Regions from separate parts of the Methylobacterium sp. 142-1Y genome, predicted to be linked through region 4. Evidence: predicted binding sites of a transcription regulator. Region 4 holds the regulator's gene; each other region holds the start of a gene.
What was found. The regulator PhoB, encoded in region 4, activates phosphate uptake and scavenging genes when phosphate is short. The targets are predictions, from matches to a motif close to TGTCATNNANCTGTCAT.
Positions count from the first base shown of each region.

Region 1: the regulator PhoB is predicted to act here: its motif matches at 2,374-2,390, upstream of AC3AOF_RS11660 (inorganic phosphate transporter).
Region 2: the regulator PhoB is predicted to act here: its motif matches at 2,373-2,389, upstream of AC3AOF_RS07165 (ExeM/NucH family extracellular endonuclease).
Region 3: the regulator PhoB is predicted to act here: its motif matches at 2,541-2,557, upstream of AC3AOF_RS20930 (UDP-2,3-diacylglucosamine diphosphatase).

Region 1 covers NZ_CM173224.1:2,561,098-2,565,939, reverse strand. The annotation lists gene AC3AOF_RS11665 (GntR family transcriptional regulator) at 1-502, shown strand, start outside; gene AC3AOF_RS11660 (inorganic phosphate transporter) at 673-2,319, opposite strand; gene AC3AOF_RS11655 (GcrA family cell cycle regulator) at 2,644-2,877, shown strand; gene AC3AOF_RS11650 (adenylate/guanylate cyclase domain-containing protein) at 2,933-4,264, opposite strand; gene AC3AOF_RS11645 (sensor histidine kinase) at 4,750-4,842, opposite strand, start outside.
Region 2 covers NZ_CM173224.1:1,531,395-1,536,236, reverse strand. The annotation lists gene AC3AOF_RS07165 (ExeM/NucH family extracellular endonuclease) at 1-2,177, opposite strand, end outside; gene AC3AOF_RS07160 (hypothetical protein) at 2,412-2,657, shown strand; gene AC3AOF_RS07155 (IS5 family transposase) at 2,674-3,483, opposite strand; gene AC3AOF_RS07150 (TRAP transporter substrate-binding protein) at 3,549-4,556, opposite strand; gene AC3AOF_RS07145 (HTD2 family dehydratase) at 4,637-4,842, opposite strand, start outside.
Region 3 covers NZ_CM173224.1:4,572,274-4,577,115, reverse strand. The annotation lists gene thiD (bifunctional hydroxymethylpyrimidine kinase/phosphomethylpyrimidine kinase) at 1-504, opposite strand, end outside; gene thiE (thiamine phosphate synthase) at 533-1,237, opposite strand; gene AC3AOF_RS20935 (DMT family transporter) at 1,347-2,333, opposite strand; gene AC3AOF_RS20930 (UDP-2,3-diacylglucosamine diphosphatase) at 2,604-3,482, shown strand; gene AC3AOF_RS20925 (glycosyltransferase family 4 protein) at 3,479-4,588, shown strand; gene AC3AOF_RS20920 (MFS transporter) at 4,605-4,842, opposite strand, start outside.
Region 4 covers NZ_CM173224.1:183,218-188,059, forward strand. The annotation lists gene pstA (phosphate ABC transporter permease PstA) at 1-171, shown strand, start outside; gene pstB (phosphate ABC transporter ATP-binding protein PstB) at 199-1,011, shown strand; gene phoU (phosphate signaling complex protein PhoU) at 1,094-1,813, shown strand; gene phoB (phosphate regulon transcriptional regulator PhoB) at 1,881-2,582, shown strand; gene AC3AOF_RS00835 (acyl-CoA synthetase) at 3,162-4,793, opposite strand.

The DNA of each region.
Region 1 (4,842 bases), 2.4 Mb from region 4:
CGAAGCCGGCGGCCTCGTCAAGATCGTGCCGCATCGCGGCGCGGTGGTCTCGGGGCTCTCGGTCGAGGAGATCGAGGACGTGTTTCAGCTCCGCGTCTCCCTGGAGCCGCAATTGCTGATCCTCTCGGCCCGTCATCTGACCCAGGAGGATTTTTTGGAGCTGCGCGCCTTGCGCGACGAGTACAGCGCGGCGCTTGCGGCCGGTGAGGTCGCGCATTGGGGCGAGCTGAACCGGCGCTTCCATCTCGGCCTCCTGCGCCATGCCGGCCGGCCGCGCTCGCTCTCGATCGTCGCCGGCCTGCTCCAGGATTGCGACCGCCCGACCCGCCTGCAACTCTCCGTCACCGGCGACGTCGCCCGCGCCGACATGGAGCACACCACGATCCTCGACCTGTGCGAGGCGGGGGAGATCGTCGCGGCGGCGAACCTGCTGCGGATCCATGTCGAGCATGCGGGCCGCTCGCTGGTCGAGATTTATCGGAAGTCGGCGGTTGCGGGTTGAATGCTTGCTTCAGCAAAAATATTGCACGACGTAAAATAGACACGACGGACAATCCCATTCCCCAGCCTCATCCTGAGGTGTCAGTCGATCGAAGATCGACTGACACCTCAGGATGAGGTCGCGGGTGGGAATGCCGATGCCGTCACCTGTCCCGGAATGCTTGTCCTGCGTCAGAACACATGCCGCAGTCCCCAATACAAGCCACCCGCCAGGGTGATCGCCGCCGGCAGGGTCAGGATCCAGGCGAGCGCCAGGTTGCGCACCGTCGTCATCTGCAGGCCGGTGCCGTTGGCCCACATCGTGCCGGCGACGCCGCTCGACAGGATGTGGGTGGTCGAGACCGGCAGGCCGTAGGCTTCGGCGAGCCCGATCGTGCCGGCGGCGACCGCCTCGGCCGAGGCGCCCTGCGCGTAGGTCAGATGCTGCTTGCCGATGCGCTCGCCGACCGTGACGACGATCCGCTTCCAGCCCACCATCGTGCCGAGGCCGAGCGCCAGGGCGACCACGACCTTGACCCAGGTCGGGATGTACCGGGTGCCGTCGTCGAGGGTGTGCCGATAGGCCGTCAGGGTCGCCTTCTCGGTGTCACGGAGCGGCGAGTGCTCGCCGGTGAGGAGCCGCACCGCGTCGCTCGCGAGATACATGTCGGCGCGCAGGTTCGGCGTCGCCTCCGCCGGCACGTGGCGGATGGCGCCGTAATTCTTCACTTGCCCGGCGATGTCGTCCGCGAGGCCGGCGAGCGCCGCGAAGGCGTCCGGCGCGGCGAGCGCCTTGGCCGGTGATTCCGCCTTCAAGGCCTCGCCGACCTTGGCCCGGGCTCGCGCCGCGTCCGGGATCGGGGCCCCGCCGGCATGGTCGCGAAACACCCGGCTCGCGCTCTCCGAGCCCTGCACGAAGGCTTGTGTGCTCGAATCCGGCATGGTGCGGTTGAGCGCGTAGGCCGTGGGGGCGGCGCCGATCAGGATCAGCATGATCAGCCCCATGCCCTTCTGGCCGTCATTGCCGCCATGCGCGAAGGACACGCCGGTGCAGGTGAGGATCAGCAGGCCGCGGATCCAAAGGGGCGGCGGCGCCTCGCCCTCCGGTGCGCGGTAGAGGTCGGGCCGGCGCACCAGGCGCTTGAGCACGAGGAGCAGCCCGGCGGCGCAGACGAAGCCGATGAGAGGGCTGAACAGCAACGATTCGAGCACGCTCGCCGCCTGTCCCCAGGCGACGCCGGAGGCCGCATGGCCCGGCGCCATCAGCTGGTTGGCGAGGCCGACGCCGATCACCGAGCCGATCAGCGCGTGCGACGAGGAATTCGGCAGGCCGAGGGCCCAGGTGCCGAGGTTCCACACGATCGCGGCGAGCAGGAGGGCGAAGATCATCGCGTAGCCGGCCCCCGAGCCGACCTGGAGGATCAGCTCGACCGGCAGCAGGGTCACGACGCTGTAGGCGACCGCACCCGTCGAGGCCATGACGCCCAGGAAGTTGAAGGCGCCGGACCAGATCACCGCGACGAGAGGCGGCATCGAGTGGGTGTAGATCACCGTCGCCACCGCGTTGGCGGTATCGTGAAACCCGTTCACGAACTCGAAGGCGAGCGCGATCAGGAGGGCGAGGCCGAGGAGCGCGAAGGCCCCCAGCGCGAGCGGCGGCTGGCCGGCCCGCTGCATGTCGGCGAGGAGGTTGGTGCCGCCATAGGCGAGGCCGGCGGCCAGCACGGCCAGGAAGCCGATCGTCGCCGCCGGGTGGACGCGATGGTCGAACCGGCGGCCGGGCCGGGCGTGACCATGCGCCGCGCCGGCGCGGTCGGGGGCGAGGGCGGCGTCGGACATGGCGGACCCGTGGGCAGACTCGTGGCGGCGATCCGCCAAGGATAGGGCGCCCGGATGGCAAGTCGATGACGCGGCAAGGGCTGACAGGGCCTTCGCGAACCCGCCCCGGCTGTCGAAAACCACGCGTAAATGCTTAAGGGGCTTGCGTTCTGCGAGACGCAACCCCAAATTCGTACGAACACCGCTGCCCCTGCGACGCGTGTGCGCGGGTCGACAGGGGCGCGGATCTCATGGGTGGAGCATCCGGTGACGGACCTGCCCGCAACGAACCGGCCCGGTGCCCTTCTGGTCGAGGGTGGCGGAAGGCCAGCGAGTCAGTACCCGATGAACCAGCTCGTGCGCATGTCGCATATCGTGACCGCAGACGCCGTCGAGGAGCCCTCTCCGAGCCTCCGGGTTCCGTTCGCCCAATCGGGCGCCTTCGTGTGCAAGTTCATCATCGGCGAACCGAACGACCGTGCGGTCTGCTGCGGGGCGCCGGTGCAGGACGGCAAGAGCTGGTGCGCCTTCCACCGCCGGATCGTCTTCGAGCCGACCCGGCCGGGGCGGCTGCGATAGCAGAGGCCGGCCGGGACCGCTACCCCGTCCCGCGCCATTTTTCCCCACATCGCTCTCAGGCCGCCCGGCCGTAGATCGGGAAGGCCTCCCGCCGGCCGCGCAGGGGCTGGCGGCTGACCTCGCGCCAGGCCTCGCCGGAGGCCCAAGCCCCGCCGGAGACCTGAGCCGCATCGAGCGCCGCCTGCGACACCAGGGTGGTGGTCCCGAAGGTCTTGGTCGCCTGTTCGAGCCGGGCCGCGACGTTGACCGCGTCGCCGAGCACGGTGAATTCGAGCCGGTCGTCGTCGCCGACCACGCCGACGAACACCTCGCCGCAATGCACCCCGATGCCGATTCGCACCGGTGCTTCGCCCGATTCGGCGTTCCACGCCGCCACCCCTTCCTCCAGCCGCTCCGCGAAGGCGAGTCCTTGAGCGGCGGCCTCCGCCCGCGCCTCTGGCACGCCGAACACCACGAGCGCACCGTCGCCCATGAACTTGTCGATCACGCCCCCGGTCTCCCGGGCGGCCTGGGCGACGCAGCGGCGGAACCCCGTGACCAGGATCGCCACCGTCTCGGGATCGGCCCGCTCGGCGATCGTGGTGGAGCCGCGCATGTCGACGAAGGCGATGGCCGCGTGGCGACGCTCGCCGAGCCGCAGGCCGCCGCCCTGCGCCATGCTGCCGCCGCGCTCCAGGAGCGGCGCCAACTCGGCGGGCAGGAAGCGCGACAGGGCCGCCCGCCGCGCCGTCTCGCGCAGGGCCAGCACCGCGAGCAGCGCCATGATGCCGACCGACACCACGCTGCCGATGCCCACCATCGCCTCGATTCCGTGGGCGTGCCGCTGGTAGCCCAGCAGCACCTCGTCCTCCTGGGCGCGCATCGCCTCGATGATCCGGCGGATCTCGTCCATCTCGGTCTTGCCCTCGCCCGCCCGCACCAGGGCCAGCGCCCCGTCGCGGTCGCCGGCCCGGTCGAGGGCGAGCGTCCGGTCGAGTTCGACGAACTTGCGGGCGATGGCGGGGCGCAGCGCCTTCAGGCGAGCCTCCTGGGGGGCCGAGCCGCGCAGCTCGGCGTCCAGCACCGGCAGCTCCGCGGCGATCCGGGCCTGGCCGGCGGTGTAGGGCACCAGGAAGGAGGAATCACCGGTCAGGAGGTAGCCGCGCTGCCCGGTCTCGCTGTCGAGGAGGTCGGCCAGCACCTGCATCAGGGTCCGGTCGACCGACAGCGTGTGGGTGATGCGGTGCTGGACGGTGCTCTGCCAGGCCAGCAGCAGCCCGTTGGCGGAGCCCACCAGCAGCAGCAGGGCGGCCCCCGCGGTGGTCAGCCCGGCCCGGCTGCGCACGGGGCCGAGCCGCGCGCGGAGCGGCCGGCGGGGCGCGGGGCTTTGCGTCGGGTCTGGGGTCATCGGTGATCCGTCCGGCGCCGGGCGCGGGACGGGCCCTCGGCTTTCCCAGGCGATATGGGAGAGTTTTCGCCGCCGGCCATCGACCGGGCGGCTTACTTCCGCTCCGATGCAGGAGTCTTCGGGGTTTATGGATTTCTCTTAGGGAAGGTCCGATGATCAGACCGGTGCGGGCCGCCCCCTCTCCCCGCGGGCGGCGAGCGGATTCACACTTCTCCTCCGAGAGCTAACCCTCTGGAAATATGGGCGCTTTCCCCTCCCCCTTGTGGGGAGGGGTTAGGGGTGGGGGTGGTGCCGCGTAAAGCGCGCGGTCTATCCGGTACCACCCCCACCCCCATACCCCTCCCCGCAAGGGGGAGGGGAGGCGCGCTACCTTCGAGAGGGAGAACGCTCGAACCGAGATGTGTGAATGCGATAGCCGCCCGCGGGGAGAGGGGAATACCCGCGCTATTGTCGTCTCCGAAAATTGCTCCGGACAGCCCCGCACCTCACGATTGCCCCGCCGCCCGGCGCCGGGCCGGCGCGGTTTCCTCCTCCCGCGCGTCCGGCTGCGTCACCTCAGGCTCCCCCAACGGCGCCAC
Region 2 (4,842 bases), 1.3 Mb from region 4:
CCGTCGGCATTCTGCCGGAAGATCGAGATGCCGCGGCCGCCCAGCGTGTTGAGCCGGTCGATCACCCCGTCGCCGTCGGTGTCGCCGGTACGCAGGAGCACGTTGAGCCGGGCATAGGCCGGATCGGATTTCAGCGCCTGGAGCACCGGGGTGAGCCGGCTGTTCGGAACCGCGCTCAGCCGCGCGACGTCGTTGGCATCGTCGGCACCGCCGATGACCCGCTGGTCGCCCTCGTTGGCGGTGACGAAGTAGGTCGCGCCGCCGGTGGTGAACGACGCGATGCTGTCGGGCTGGAGCAGGCCGAGGATCGGCGTGCCGGCGGGCGTCGCGGCGATCCGGATCGAGGCGGTGCCGCCCGGCCCGTCGCGGTCGGAGGCGTCGAACTCGTTGCCGGGCAGCGAATGATCGACCGCGCCGAGCGGCTGGATCGCGATCGGCGCCGTGCCGGGATTGGTGAGGTCAATCACCGCGACACCGTTCACCTCCTGGAGGGTGACGTAGGCGAAGCGGTTGTCGGGCGAAATCGCGATGTATTCGGGCTCGATGTCGGCGGACGCGGCCTTGCCGGGCGTGATCGCGAGGCCGCGGGCGCGCAAGGTCGCCTCGGCGCCGTCGAGCCCGGTGAACCCGACGGTCGTGGCGACCGAGGCACTGGCCGCGCCGCCCGAGACGTCGATGATCGAGACGCCCCCGACCGGGTTGCTGGCGGCGCTCGCCTGCTCGCCCTCGTTGGCGACGAGGAGGCGGGTGCCGTCGCGGGTGAACACCAGCTGGTCGGGCCCGACCCCGACGGTGAGCGAGCGCAGCAGCGTGCCGTCGGCGTTGAACAGCGCGACGCGGCCCGGCGCGTCCCCGGTCGCATTGGCGTAGGCCACCGCCACGAGGCCGTTGAAGACCGCGACCGAGTTCACCGCGCCGTATTGCTCGAGGCCAGAGAGCAGGATCTCGCCGGTCTTGGCGAGGGAGCCGGCGGCGTCGAGCCCCACGATCTCGATGCGGTTCTCGCTGGTGTTCTGGACGTAGAGCCGGCTGGTGGTCGCATCGTAGGCCACCACCTCGGCGTTCGGCGCGACCGTCGTCGCCGGATCGTTGGTGGTGGCGTAGGCGCCGAGCCGCACGAGCTGGAGCGCGTTGGTGGCGCTCGGCGGGGTCGTGGCGGTCGCACCCGACAGGCCCTGGAGCGAGGGCGCGGCGTCGTAGATCGCCGTGCCGCCGATCCGGGTGCCGGTATCGTCGTTGAGGATCGTTCCGGTGCCCTGGCCCTTCGCCACCGTGGCGCCCGAGACGTTCGCGACGCTCACCGTGAAGGTTTCCGTCGGCTCGACCACCGTGTCGCCGGTGATATCGACCGCGAAGGTCGCGCGGGTCTCGCCGGCCGCGATGATCTGGCGGGTGAGGCTGCGGGCGGTGTAGTCGCTGCCGGCCGTGGCCGTGCCGTCGGCGGTGGCGATATCGAAGGTCACGCCGCCGGCGGGCGCCGCCGCGCCGAGCGACACCGTGAAGGTGAGCTGCTTGGTGCCTGCATCGCCCTCGCTCGCCTGGACGTCGTCGATCGACAGGGTCGGAAGGGATTGCGCCGCGGTCACCGTGAAGGGAGCGTAGGCGGCGTCGCCGACCCGGGTGGTGGTGTTCTGGGTCCAGGACGAGGTCGTGCCGACGGAGGCCAGGATCTGGTCGCGGGTGCCCGAGGTCGGGCCGGCATAGCGGCCGTTGGCGGAGGGGAGCGCGACGGCGCTCTGGCCCAGCGTCAGGCCCGGCGGCAGGGCCGAGGTGCCGGCGCTGGTGGCGTTGCCGGCAAACGTGGTGCCGCCATCGGCGAAGTTGATCGCGTACAGGAAGGTCGGGCTCGCGGCCGCGCCCTGATAGGCCAGGATCTGGTCGCCCGAGGCGTTGAGCGCGAAGTTCTGCGCCGTGAAGACCGGCGAGTTGGTGCCGCCGGCGGCACTGTCGGTGGTCGGGCGGATCACCGTGCCGGCGGCGAGCGCCGAGGGCGCCGTGTAGGTGTAGGTGCCCTCGCCGGTGCGGAAGGCGCCAGTGCTGGAGCTCCAGCCGTTATCGGTGAAGCTGATGGCCGTTCCGGCCTCGACGTCGCGCAACACCACGAAGGCGAAATCGTCCGGGTTGGTGGCGTCGTAGCCGACGATGGCGATGTCGCCGGCGGCAAGCGTCGTGGCCATGGATTCCAGTGTCTCCGGGCGCGCACGAGGAGCGGCGGCGCCCGAGGCGGCACCACCCGTCAGCGCGAGGCTGTTAGGGCTTATCGGGGAGGGAAAGCGCGCAAGCGGCACCGGGCTCGCGGCGAACGTTCGACGTATCGGACCGGTCGGCGAGGCTGCCTTGTTACAGCATGTTTCGGACTGTGTTCGTTCTGTATGAGTGTTTTGCGACAGTGCTGTGAAGGTTGCCGGGCCGTGAAGGCCAGCCTGTCGCCTCTCCGCGGCGACGGGCGATGGTCGTATCGTTTCCCGGCAAACTATCTTTTCGACGATCCGTCGTTCGCGACGGCAACGCGGCACGAAAAAGCCCCGCCGTCGATCTCTCGACGACGGGGCGCGATCGCCTTGGAGCATTTTCCGACGAAGTGGATGCCGTTTCGTCGTAGAACATGCCGCAAAATCAAGAATCTGGAGATCTTCGCGATTGCAAAGCGGTCGTGAAGCGCCCTAGAGCGTGTTATGAACTGTTTACGATGCGTCCAAGCTTGCTGAGCATGTCGCAGACGAAGGCGATCATGTAGATGCCTGCCAACGTGGTGGCATAGCGCTCGTAGTCCTTGACCAGCCGGCGGCAGCGCGCCGCCCAGGCCAGCGAGCGCTCCACCACCCACCGGCGTGGCAGCAGCACGAAGCCGCGCTTGGCCTCGGGCGCCTTGACTACCTCCAACGCGATGCCGTTCGCGTCGGCGGCCTTCGCCGGCTTCTCGCCCGTGTAGCCTTGATCGACGAACGCCGTCTCCACGCTCCCGTCCGTCTCCGCTTGCACCGCACACGTCAGCGCCCCAACCTGGCTGCGGTCGTCCACGTTCGCCGGCGTGACGTGCAGCGCCACCACATGCCCGGGCGTGTCCACCGCCAGGTGCACCTTCGAGCCGCGCTTGCGCTTGGCCCCGTCGTAGCCCGCCCGCTCACCGCTCTCGGGCGAGGAGCGTTGGGTCCGGCTGTCCAGGATCACCGCAGACGGCTCCGGCTCGCGCCCCGCCGCTTCCCGCAACACAGCACGCAGGTCGCCCGCCACCGCGCCAAAGCAATCGGCGGAAAGCCAGCGTTGGGTCTGCTGGTAGACCGCCGCCCACGGCGGCAGGTCGTGGGGCATGAACCGCCACGGCGCACCGGTCTTCACGATGTAGCGCAGCCCGTTGAACACCTCGCGCAACTCGTGGTCGCGTTGACCCGAGTCCTCGCGCAGCAGCGCCAGATAGGGGGCAACCAGCGCCCATTCTTCATCGGACACGTCGGACGGATAGGCGGGGCGATCAGCACTCATGCCCCTCAACGCTCACGCTACGTCATAGGTTCATAACACGCTCTAGAAAAGCCGGCGGGACGGTTCTACTGCGTCCCGCCCTTGGCTTCCTTCTGGAATTCCTCGATCACGTCCTTGCCGACGCGCTTCGCCATGTCGGCGGTGACCGGCTCCAGGGCCGCCTTCCACGCCGCCTTCTCGTCGGGAGTGAGTTCGATGAAGGTAGTCCGACCGGACTTCTTCATCTCGTCGAGGGCGTCGGCATTGTCCTTGTCGGCGACCTGGTTGGCGTAGGCGGTCGCCTCCGTCATCGCCTTGTCGAGCTCGGTCCGGATCTCGGCCGGAAGCCCGTCCCAGAACTTCTTGTTGGTGATCACTGCGTAGCCGATATAGCCGTGATCGGACAGCGTGATGTATTTCTGCACCTCGTGGTGCTTCTGGGTGAACATGTTCGAGGGGGTGTTCTCCGAGCCGTCGACCACGCCGGTCTGCATGCCTTGGTAGACCTCCGAGAAGGCCATCACCTGCGGGATCGCACCGAGCGCGCGGAACTGCGCCTCCAGCACCTTCGAGGACTGGATCCGCATCTTCAGGCCGCGGAAATCCGCCGGCATCCGCAGCGGCTTGTTGGCGCTCATCACCTTGAAGCCGTTGTCCCAATAGGCGAGCCCGGTGATGCCCTTCGATTGCAGCTTGTCGAACAGGCGCTTGCCGAGCGCCCCGTCGGTGACCCGGCGCAGGGCCGCCTTGTCGGGCAGGATGTAGGGCAGGTCGAAGACCTCGAACTCCTTGGCGCCGAGCGGCCCGAACTTCGCCAGCGACGGCGCCAGCATCTGCACCGCACCGAGCTGCAGCGCCTCGACCTCCTCCTTGTCCTTGAACAGCTGGGAGTTCGGGTAGACCTCGACCTTGACCTTGCCGTTGGTGTACTTCTCCGCCAGTTCCTTGAACTTGTCGGCGCCGCGGCCCTTCGGCGTGTCCGGCGCGACGACGTGGCTGAACTTGATCACGACCGGCGCCTGCGCCAGGGCCGCTCCCGACAGGAGCAGCAGGGCGGTGCCGGCCGCGAAAGCACGGCGGGTCAGTGTCGGCATGGCGTTTCCTCGTCGTTGTCTGGTTTGTTGCGAAGCTGACAGTTCGGACCCGGCGGCGCAATGCGCCGATCGCCTAACCCTCACCCCTCAGTCTCCGCCTCCATGTGGACGGCACCCCCGACCGCGGTCCAGCCGCGAAATCCCTCGCCCTCGCGCCGTCCCGCCACCGCGAAGCGCGATCCGGCGATCATCGGCGCGACGCCGCGATAGCGGAACCGGGCCGGCACCCGGCCGAGGCGCATGGCCGCGAGGTTGAGGAGCAGGCTCGCCTGCATCGGCCCGTGCA
Region 3 (4,842 bases), 2.2 Mb from region 4:
GGGCCCGAGGGCCAGGAGGCGCCGCCCCTGGTCGAGCATCGCGGCCTCGGATTCCGCGATCCCCTCCCCCAGCAGCACCGCCGCTTCCGGCAGGTTCGGGGTCAGGACCGCGGCGTGGGGCACGAGCTTCGTCCGCAAGGCCGCGACGGCATCGTCGGCGAGCAGCCGGTCGCCGCTCGTCGCCACCATCACCGGATCGAGCACCAGGGGCAGCCCGGCGGCGTGGCGGGCGAGGCCCTCGGCCACGGCAGCGATCACGGGCGCGCGCGACAGCATGCCGATCTTCAGCGCCGTCACGTCGAGATCGGTGAAGACGCTCTCGATCTGGCGCGCCACGAAGTCCGGGTCGATGTCGTGGATCGCCTGGACGCCGCGCGTGTTCTGGGCGGTGAGCGCGGTGATCACCGTGGCGCCGTAGACGCCGAGCGCCGAGAAGGTCTTGAGGTCGGCCTGGATTCCGGCGCCGCCGCCTGAATCCGAGCCCGCGATCGTCACGGCGATCATGCCCGGTCTCCGATCGTGCGAATCCCGATCATGCCGAACCTCTGGCGGCGAGCGCCCCGTCGACCACGCCGCGCAGGTCGCGGGCGCGCGCCGCGACGTCGCGGCCGGTGCCGAACAGGGCCGAGATCAGCGCGATCCCGTCCGCCCCCGCCCCGATCGTCGCCGCGGCGTTGCTGCGGTCGATCCCGGCGATCGCCCCGACCGGCAGGCCGGGGCCGCGGGCGAGCCGGGCCCGGAACACGATGCGGTTGAGCCCGTCGAGCCCGACCGGCGGGTCCGGGTTGTTCTTGCTGGTGGTGGAAAAGACGCCGCCGATGCAGGCGTAATCCACCGGCAGCCGGTAGAGCTCGTCGGCCTGGGCGGCGTTCTTGACGGTGAGCCCGACGATCGCGCCGCGGCCGAGCAGGCGACGGGCATCCGCCGGGTGCAGGTCCTCCTGGCCGAGATGGACGCCCTCGAGACCGGCGGCGAGGGCCAGGTCGACCCGGTCGTTCATCAGGAGCGGGACGCCGGTACCCTGGAGCGCCGCGTGGATCCGGCGCAGGCGCGCCACGGTCTCGCGGGCGTTGGAGATCGTCTTTTCGCGGTATTGCAGCAGGGTGCAGCCCCCGGACGCGGCCTCCGCCGCCATCCGGGCGAGGTAATCGGCGTCGCCGCCGCAGACCCCGACATCGAGGAGGCCGTAGAGCCGCAGGTCCACCGGCACGGTCGCGTGCCCAGCCTCGGTGTTCACGGGCGGGCTCCTGCGGGGCGGGGGCGTGCGGGCATGGGGCGTAATCCTGCTGGGCCCGGGGATCGCGGGCCGGCGATCCCACCGGAGTAAGGGCGAGCGAGCGCGGGCGTCAACGGCCCGCCGTCAGCCCGCCCGCCGCCGCCTCGCGGGCCCGCTCCACCGCCAGGCGCCGCTCGCGCCAGACCACGAACACGCCGGCCGCCGCGACGATGCCGCCGCCGATCGCGATCGCGGCGGTGGGAAGCTGGCCGAACACGAACCAGCCGATCAGCACCGACCACAGCATGGTGGTGTACTCGAACGGCGCGACCAGCGAGGCGTCGCCGTGGCGGTAGCTCTCGGTGAGCAGGATCTGGCCGATGCCGCCGAGCACGCCGACGACCACGAACAGCGCGAGATCCGACCAGCCCGGCATCTTCCAGCCCAGAGCCAGGGTCGAGAGACCGAGCAGCGAGGTGAACAGGAAGAAGTAGAGCACGATGGCGCCGGTGCGCTCGGTGCCGGTGAGCTTGCGCACCTGGATGGTGGCCGCCGCCGAGCAGGCCGCCGCCAGGATCGCGAACAGGGCGCCGGTGGTGCCGCCGCCGCTCGATCCGCCGAATTCGAGATGGGGCGCCAGCGTGATCAGCACCCCGAGGAAGCCGACCGAGACGCCGGCCCAGCGATAGGCCTGCACCCGCTCGCGCAGCACCACAGCCGCCAGCACCACGACGAGGATCGGCGAGGCGTAGCCGATCGCCACCGCGTCCGAGAGCGGCAGGAAGGAGAGACCGGCGAAGCCCGCGAACATGCCGCAGGCACCGATGATGCTGCGCAGGACGTGGCCCCTGAGGTTCTGCGTGCGCACGGCGTCGCGCACGCTGCCCTGCCAGCGCAGCCACAGCAGCAGCGGCGCGATGGCGATGAAGCAGCGGAAGAACACGATCTCGCCGGTCGGGAACCGGTCGGCAAGGACCTTCACCCCGGCGGACATCAGCGTGAAGGCCAGCGCCGAGAGAACCTTGAGCCCGATCCCCAGATAAGGGCGCGCCGCCGCGCGGCCCGACGCGCCAGATCCGGTGACCGACCGGCCGGGGACGACGAGGGGGGCTGCCATGGGCGTGGTGCTTTTCTTGAGGGAGAAGCGGGGGAGAGGCGCGGCCGCGGATCGCGGCGGGGCATCGTGTCAGAACCACGAATCGGCACGGCCGAGATAGACACCTCCCCGGGCGTCTGACCTGCGCGATCCGCATGGTGGATGTTAAGCCTCCGCAAACGAATTCGGGCCTGCCTCCCTCGGCCGAGGTTCGCCGATCCGTTCCCGCGTCATCAAAGTGATACGCGAATAGGGTTTGGCTGGCGCGAGACGCCGCCAAGGAGATTGCACGTGGCCGAGGACGCCGACGCGCTTCGCGTGCGAACCCTGTTCCTCTCGGATATCCACCTGGGAACCAAGGGGTGCCAGGCCGAGCTGCTGCTCGACTTCATGCGGGAGGTCGATGCCGACGAGATCTACCTGGTCGGCGACATCGTCGACGGCTGGAAGCTGCGCTCGGGCTGGTACTGGCCGCAATCGCACAACGACGTGGTGCAGAAGCTCCTACGGAAGGTGCGAAAAGGGTCCCGCCTCGTCTACGTGCCGGGCAACCACGACGAGTTCCTGCGCGACTTCCTCGACATGCATTTCGGCGGCATCGAGATCCAGGATCAGGTGCTGCACGAGGCGGCGGACGGCAAGCGCTACCTCGTCATCCACGGCGACCAGTTCGACCTCGTGGTGCGCCACGCCCGCTGGCTGGCTTTGCTCGGCGACGGCGCCTACACGGCGGCTTTGTTCGTCAACACCCATCTCAACTGGGTGCGCCGCCGTCTCGGCCTGACCTACTGGTCGCTCTCGGCCTGGGCCAAGCTGAAGGTGAAGAACGCCGTCAACTTCATCGGCCGCTTCGAGGAATTCCTGATCGCCGAGGCCCGCCGGGCCGAGGCCGACGGGGTGATCTGCGGCCACATCCACCACGCGGCGAGCCGCATGGTCGGCGACATGCACTACCTCAATACCGGCGACTGGGTGGAATCCTGCACGGCGGTGGTCGAGCATTACGACGGCACCATGGAGGTGATCCGCTTCGCCGAGTGGAAGCGGGCCAATGCCGAGACGGCGCAGCCCCTCACCTCGCGCAGCCCACCGGTCATCCCGGTCGAGGAACTGGCGCCCGCCGCCCGCACCCCCCTGCCCCCGGCCGCCAGCGCCAGGGCCGTCGCGTGAGGCTCCTCGTCGCGACCGATGCCTGGCACCCCCAGGTCAACGGGGTCGTCCGCTCCCTCGAGCACATGGTCGCGGCGGGGCGCCGGCGCGGCCACGACCCGGTGATGCTCACGCCCCTCGACTTCGCCAGCGTGCCGCTGCCGGGCTACCCCGAGATCCGGCTCTCGCTGGTGACCGCCCGCGGGGTCGCCGCCCGGTTCCCGGCTCTCGCGCCGACCCACGTCCACATCGCCACCGAGGGGCCGATCGGGCTCGCCACCCGCCGGGTCTGCCTGGCGCAGGGGCGGCCCTTCACCACGAGCTACCACACCCGCTTCCCCGAATACCTCGCCGCCCGCCTGCCGGTGCCGGAGCGCTGGAGCTACGCGTGCCTGCGCCGCTTCCATGGTGCGGCGAGCGGCACGATGGTGAGCACGCCGTCCCTGGAGCGTGATCTGACGGGGCGCGGCTTCACCCGGCTGATGCGCTGGACCCGCGGCGTCGACACCGACCTGTTTCGCCCCCGCGACGGTGAGGTCCTTCCCGAGGCGCTATCCGGTCTTCCCCGCCCGTTCTTCCTGTTCGTCGGGCGGCTGGCGGTGGAGAAGAACGTCGAGGCCTTCCTGCGCCTCGACCTGCCCGGCACCAAGCTCGTCGTCGGCGACGGGCCGGACCGGGCGCGGCTCGCCGGGATCGATCCGGCGGCACGCTTCCTCGGCACGCTCACCGGCGAGGCGCTCGCCCGGGTCTATGCGGCGAGCGACGTCTTCGTCTTCCCGAGCCTGACCGACACTTTCGGCATCGTGCTGCTGGAGGCGCTGGCGAGCGGGCTGCCGGTGGCGGCCTATCCGGTGACCGGCCCGCTCGACGTGATCGGCGGCACGAGCGTCGGCATCCTCGACCACGATCTCGGCGCAGCGGCCCGCGCGGCGCTGGCGATCCCGCGCGAGGCCTGCCGGGCGGAGGCCCTCCGCTACACCTGGGCGGCGAGCGCGGATCAGTTCTACGGCAATATCGAGGCCGCCCATGCCGAGGGCGCGCCGGCCCGGCCCGGGCGGCAAATCGGTTCGCTGCGATCCCTGCCGGGCGGGGCGGCCACGCCCCTGCGGCGTGTGGGTGAGGGCTGAGTCGGCCTGAACCCCCTCACCCCGTCACAGGCAGCCCGCACGCTCCGCGTCGATGCACGAGCCGCAGGCTGAAGAAGAGCCCGAACGCGACGAGCGAGATCGCCAGGGCCAGCCACAGGGCGGCGTGGGGGCCGGCCCGCGTCACCAGGGTGACGAAGACCGGGGGCGCTGCCGCGAAGGAGAGGTTGAGCGGCACCGCCAGGCGCGCCGCCGCGCGGGCATAGGTGCCGGAGGGGAAGAGCTGCAGCGGCAGC
Region 4 (4,842 bases):
AACCTGATGGGCGGCGTCGCGAACCTGCCGGTGATGATCTACCAGTTCGCGCTCTCGCCCTACGAGAACTGGCGCCAGCTGGCCTGGGCCGGCGCGCTCCTCATCACCGTCACCATCCTGGGCCTGTCGATCGTGGCCCGCCTCGTCCTGAGCGGTCCCAAGGGCCGCTGATCCGATACCTTGCCCGGAGACACCCCGATGAGCGCCACCGCCACCGCCGTGCCGGTCGTGGGCCAGAGCACGGCCGACGAGTCCGCCGCGATCCGCCTCGCCGTCAAGGACCTCAACTTCTACTACGGCGACTTCAAGGGCCTGAAGAACATCAACCTCAACTTCCTCGACCGCCAGGTCACCGCCCTGATCGGGCCGTCCGGCTGCGGCAAGTCGACGTTGCTGCGCACCTTCAACCGGATCTACAGCCTGTATCCGGAGCAGCGCGCGGAAGGCGAGATCCTGCTCGACGGCCGCAACATCCTGGATTCCTCGATCGACCTCAACGAGCTGCGCGCCCGGGTCGGCATGGTGTTCCAGAAGCCGACCCCGTTCCCGATGTCGATCTACGACAACATCGCGTTCGGCATCCGGCTCTACGAGCGCCTCGGCAAGGCCGATCTCGACAACCGCGTCGAGGAGGCCCTGCGCAAGGGCGCCCTCTGGGACGAGGTCAAGGACAAGCTCAAGCAGTCCGGCATGGGCCTGTCCGGCGGCCAGCAGCAGCGCCTCTGCATCGCCCGCACGGTGGCGCAGCGCCCGGAGGTGATCCTGTTCGACGAGCCGACCTCGGCCCTCGACCCGATCTCGACCGGCCGCATCGAGGAACTGATCGAGCAGCTGCGGGGCGAGTTCACCATCGCCATCGTCACCCACAACATGCAGCAGGCGGCGCGCATCTCGCAGTTCACCGCCTTCATGTATCTCGGCGAGCTGATCGAGTTCGGGCCGACCAACCGGCTGTTCATGAACCCGTCGAAGCGCCAGACCCAGGACTACATCACCGGCCGGTTCGGCTGAGGCCTGACGCGATCATCCGCCGGCCCGGTCTGCCGGGCCGGCACAAGCCTACGCTCCACCTCCGCGCGAGGAGCCAGATCCCATGTCGAGCCACATCGTCACCTCCTACGATCAGGAGTTGCAGAACCTGCGGCGCAGCATCGCCGAGATGGGCGGCATCGCCGAAAAGATGGTGGCCGATTCCGGCCAGGCGCTCCTGCGCCGCGACGCCGCCCTCGCCCAGGCGGTGATCGCCACCGACCAGCGTCTCGACGGGCTGCAGCGCGAGATCGAGGAGAAGGCCATCCTCCTCATCGCCCGCCGCCAGCCGCTGGCGGTCGACCTGCGCGAGACCATCTCGGCGATCCGCGTCTCGGGCGACCTCGAACGCATCGGGGATCTGGCCAAGAACGTCGCCAAGCGCGTCGTCGCCATCGCCGACCAGGTCCAGCTGCAGAAGATCGTCGTCGGCGTGGAGCACATGAACGAGCTGGTCCAGGAGCAGCTCAAGGACGTGCTCGACGCCTACGCCACCCAGGACACCGTCGCGGCCCTCGACGTCTGGGCCCGGGACGGCGGCATCGACGCGCTCTACACCTCGCTGTTCCGCGAACTCCTGACCTACATGATGGAGGATCCGCGCAACATCACGTTCTGCACGCACCTGCTGTTCTGCGCCAAGAACGTCGAGCGCATCGGCGACCACACCACCAACATCGCCGAGACCATCCACTACCTCGCCACCGGCGAGACCCTGCCGACCGAGCGTCCGAAGAACGACCGTTCGAGCTTCGCCACCCTCGACACCCCGCCCGAGGCTTGAGGGCGACGCCCGTCCGGGCCTTGCGGCCCGGCGGGCCTTTACCCCCGCCCCCGCCTGAGTGCCCCCGATGAGTACCCGCATCCTGATCGTCGAGGACGAGGAAGCCCTCACCCTCCTCCTGCGCTACAACCTCGAGGCCGAGGGCTTCGAGGTCGACGCCGTCGCCCGGGGCGACGAGGCGGATATCCGCCTGCGCGAGCAGGTGCCGGACCTCGTCCTCCTCGACTGGATGATGCCGGGCCTGTCCGGCATCGAACTGTGCCGGCGCATCCGCGCCCGCCGCGAGACCGAGCGGCTGCCGGTGATCATGCTGACGGCCCGCGGCGAGGAGGGCGACCGGGTGCGGGGCCTCGCCACCGGTGCCGACGACTACATCGTCAAGCCGTTCTCGGTGCCGGAACTGCTGGCGCGGGTGCGGGCGCTCCTGCGGCGGGCCAAGCCCGCCCACGTCGCCGACCTCCTGATCGCCGGCGACATCGAGCTCGACCGGGTCAGCCACCGCGTCCGCCGCGACGGTCGCGAGCTGCATCTCGGCCCGACCGAGTTCAAGCTGCTCGAATTCCTGATGCAGAGCCCCGGACGCGTCTTCTCGCGCGAGCAACTGCTCGACGGCGTCTGGGGGCACGACGTCTATATCGACGAGCGCACCGTCGACGTGCATATCGGCCGCCTGCGCAAGGCGATCAACCGCGGCCGCGACAGCGACCCGATCCGCACCGTGCGGGGCTCGGGCTATTCGTTCGACGAGATGTTCGCGCCGGAGGCGTGATACGGTCTTCGTGTGAACTGTTCGCGGCAAGAAGAGCGCAAGTTCCCCCTCCCCCCTCTGCGGGCTAGCGGATTCACACTTCTCCTTCGTGAGCTAACCCTCTGTAAATATGCGCGCTTTCCCCTCCCCTTGTGGGGAGGGGTTAGGGGTGGGGGTGGTGCCGGAGTAGCCTCGCGCTCTACGCGGCACCACCCCCACCTCCAACTCCTCCCCACAACTTGCAGCGATTCCGGGCAAGCCCGGGATCGCCGGGGGGAGGAGAGGCGCGCGACCTTCACCGGAGAAGCTCTCGAACCGAGAAGTGTGAACACGCTAGCCTCTGCGGGGGAGGGTGGCCTGCGGAGCAGGCCGGGAGAGGGGCAGCGCGACGCTGATTCAGAGGGCGCCAGTCAGAACGGTTCCGCCTCATCCGGAAGCGTGGTTCCCCTCTCCCGCCCGGCGCCGCCGGGCACCCTCCCCCGCAGAGGGGGGAGGGTTCAAGACCAGCGATACTTTCTTTCCCCGGACAGCCCTGCATCCACGGCGAAGAGGGGGATCCCGCCCTTTATTGCGGCCGGAACAGTTCAGGTCGAACCCGTCTCACAATGCCTTCGCCATCTCCCGCAGCACGAACTTCTGCACCTTGCCGGTCGAGGTCTTCGGCAGTTCCGTGAAGACAACGTGCCTGGGCACCTTGAAGCCGGCGAGCGACTGGCGGCACCAGCCGATCAGCTCCTCGGCCGAGACCATCTCGGAGCCTTTCAGTTCGACGAAGGCGCACGGCGTCTCGCCCCATTTCTCGTCGGGCTTGGCGACCACGGCGGCGGCGGCCACCGCCGGGTGCTTGAACAGGGCCTCCTCGACCTCGATCGACGAGATGTTCTCGCCCCCTGAGATGATGATGTCCTTCGAGCGATCCTTGAGCTGGATGTAGCCGTCCGGGTGCTTCACCCCGAGATCGCCCGAATGGAACCAGCCGCCCGCGAAGGCGGCCTCGGTGGCTGTCGGGTTCTTGAGGTAGCCGCGCATCACCACGTTGCCGCGGAACATCACCTCGCCCAGCGTCTCGCCGTCGGCGGGGACCGGCTGCATCGTCTCGGGATCGAGCACGTCCAGCGCCTCGAGCGGCGGGTAGCGCACGCCCTGGCGCGCCTTGCGGGCGGCCTGCTCGTCCTTGCCCAAGGCGTTCCAGTCGGCGTGCCACTCGTTCACCACCGCCGGGCCGTAGGTCTCGGTCAGCCCGTAGACGTGGGTGACGTCGAATCCCGCCTCGGCCATGCCGGCGAGCACCGCTTCCGGCGGGGGCGCCGCCGCGGTGAGGAAGGAGACGCGGTTGGGTAGCTCCCGCCGCTCGGCCGCGGCGGCGTTGATGAGGAGCGACATCACGATCGGCGCGCCGCACAGATGCGTCACGCCGTGATCCGCGATGGCGTCGTACATGGCTTTCGCCCGCACCTGCCGCAGGCAGACATGGGTGCCGGCCACCACCGACAGGGTCCAGGGAAAGCACCAGCCGTTGCAGTGGAACATCGGCAGGGTCCACAGATAGACCGGGTGCCGGCCGAGATTGCCCGCCACCACGTTGCCGACCGCGAGCAGCGACGCGCCGCGATGGTGGTAGACCACGCCCTTCGGGTCGCCGGTGGTGCCCGAGGTGTAGTTTAGGCTGATCGCGTCCCACTCGTCGCCCGGCATCGCCCAGGCGTAACCGGGATCGCCTTGACCCAGAAAGTCCTCGTACTCGATCGTGCCGAGGCGCTCGCCCGGACCGTCGTATTCGGGATCGTCGTAGTCGATGACGAGCGGCTTCACCCCGGCCTGGGTCAGAGCCGGGCCCATGATGCGGGCGAATTCCCGGTCGGTGATCACCACCTTGGCCTCGCCGTGGTCGAGGCAGAAGGCGATGATCGCGGCGTCGAGCCGGGTGTTGAGGGTGTTGAGCACCGCGCCGGCCATCGGCACCCCGTAATGGCACTCGATCATCGCCGGGGTGTTGGCGAGCATCACCGCCACCGTGTCGCCCCGCCCGATGCCGCGGGCCTTCAACGCCGAGGCGAGGCGCCGGGAACGGGCGTAGAGGTCGCGGTAGCTGCGCCGCAAATTTCCGTGGATCACGGCCGTATGGTCGGGAAACACCGTGGCCGCCCTCTCCAGGAAGGTGAGAGGCGTGAGCGGCTGGTGGTTGGCCGGGTTCCGGTCGAGGCCGTGGTCGTAGATCGTCGCGCCGGTCATGGGTCGTCCTGCTCCCTGTCGCGCCAGAGTACCCGCCGGGGCGGAGCGA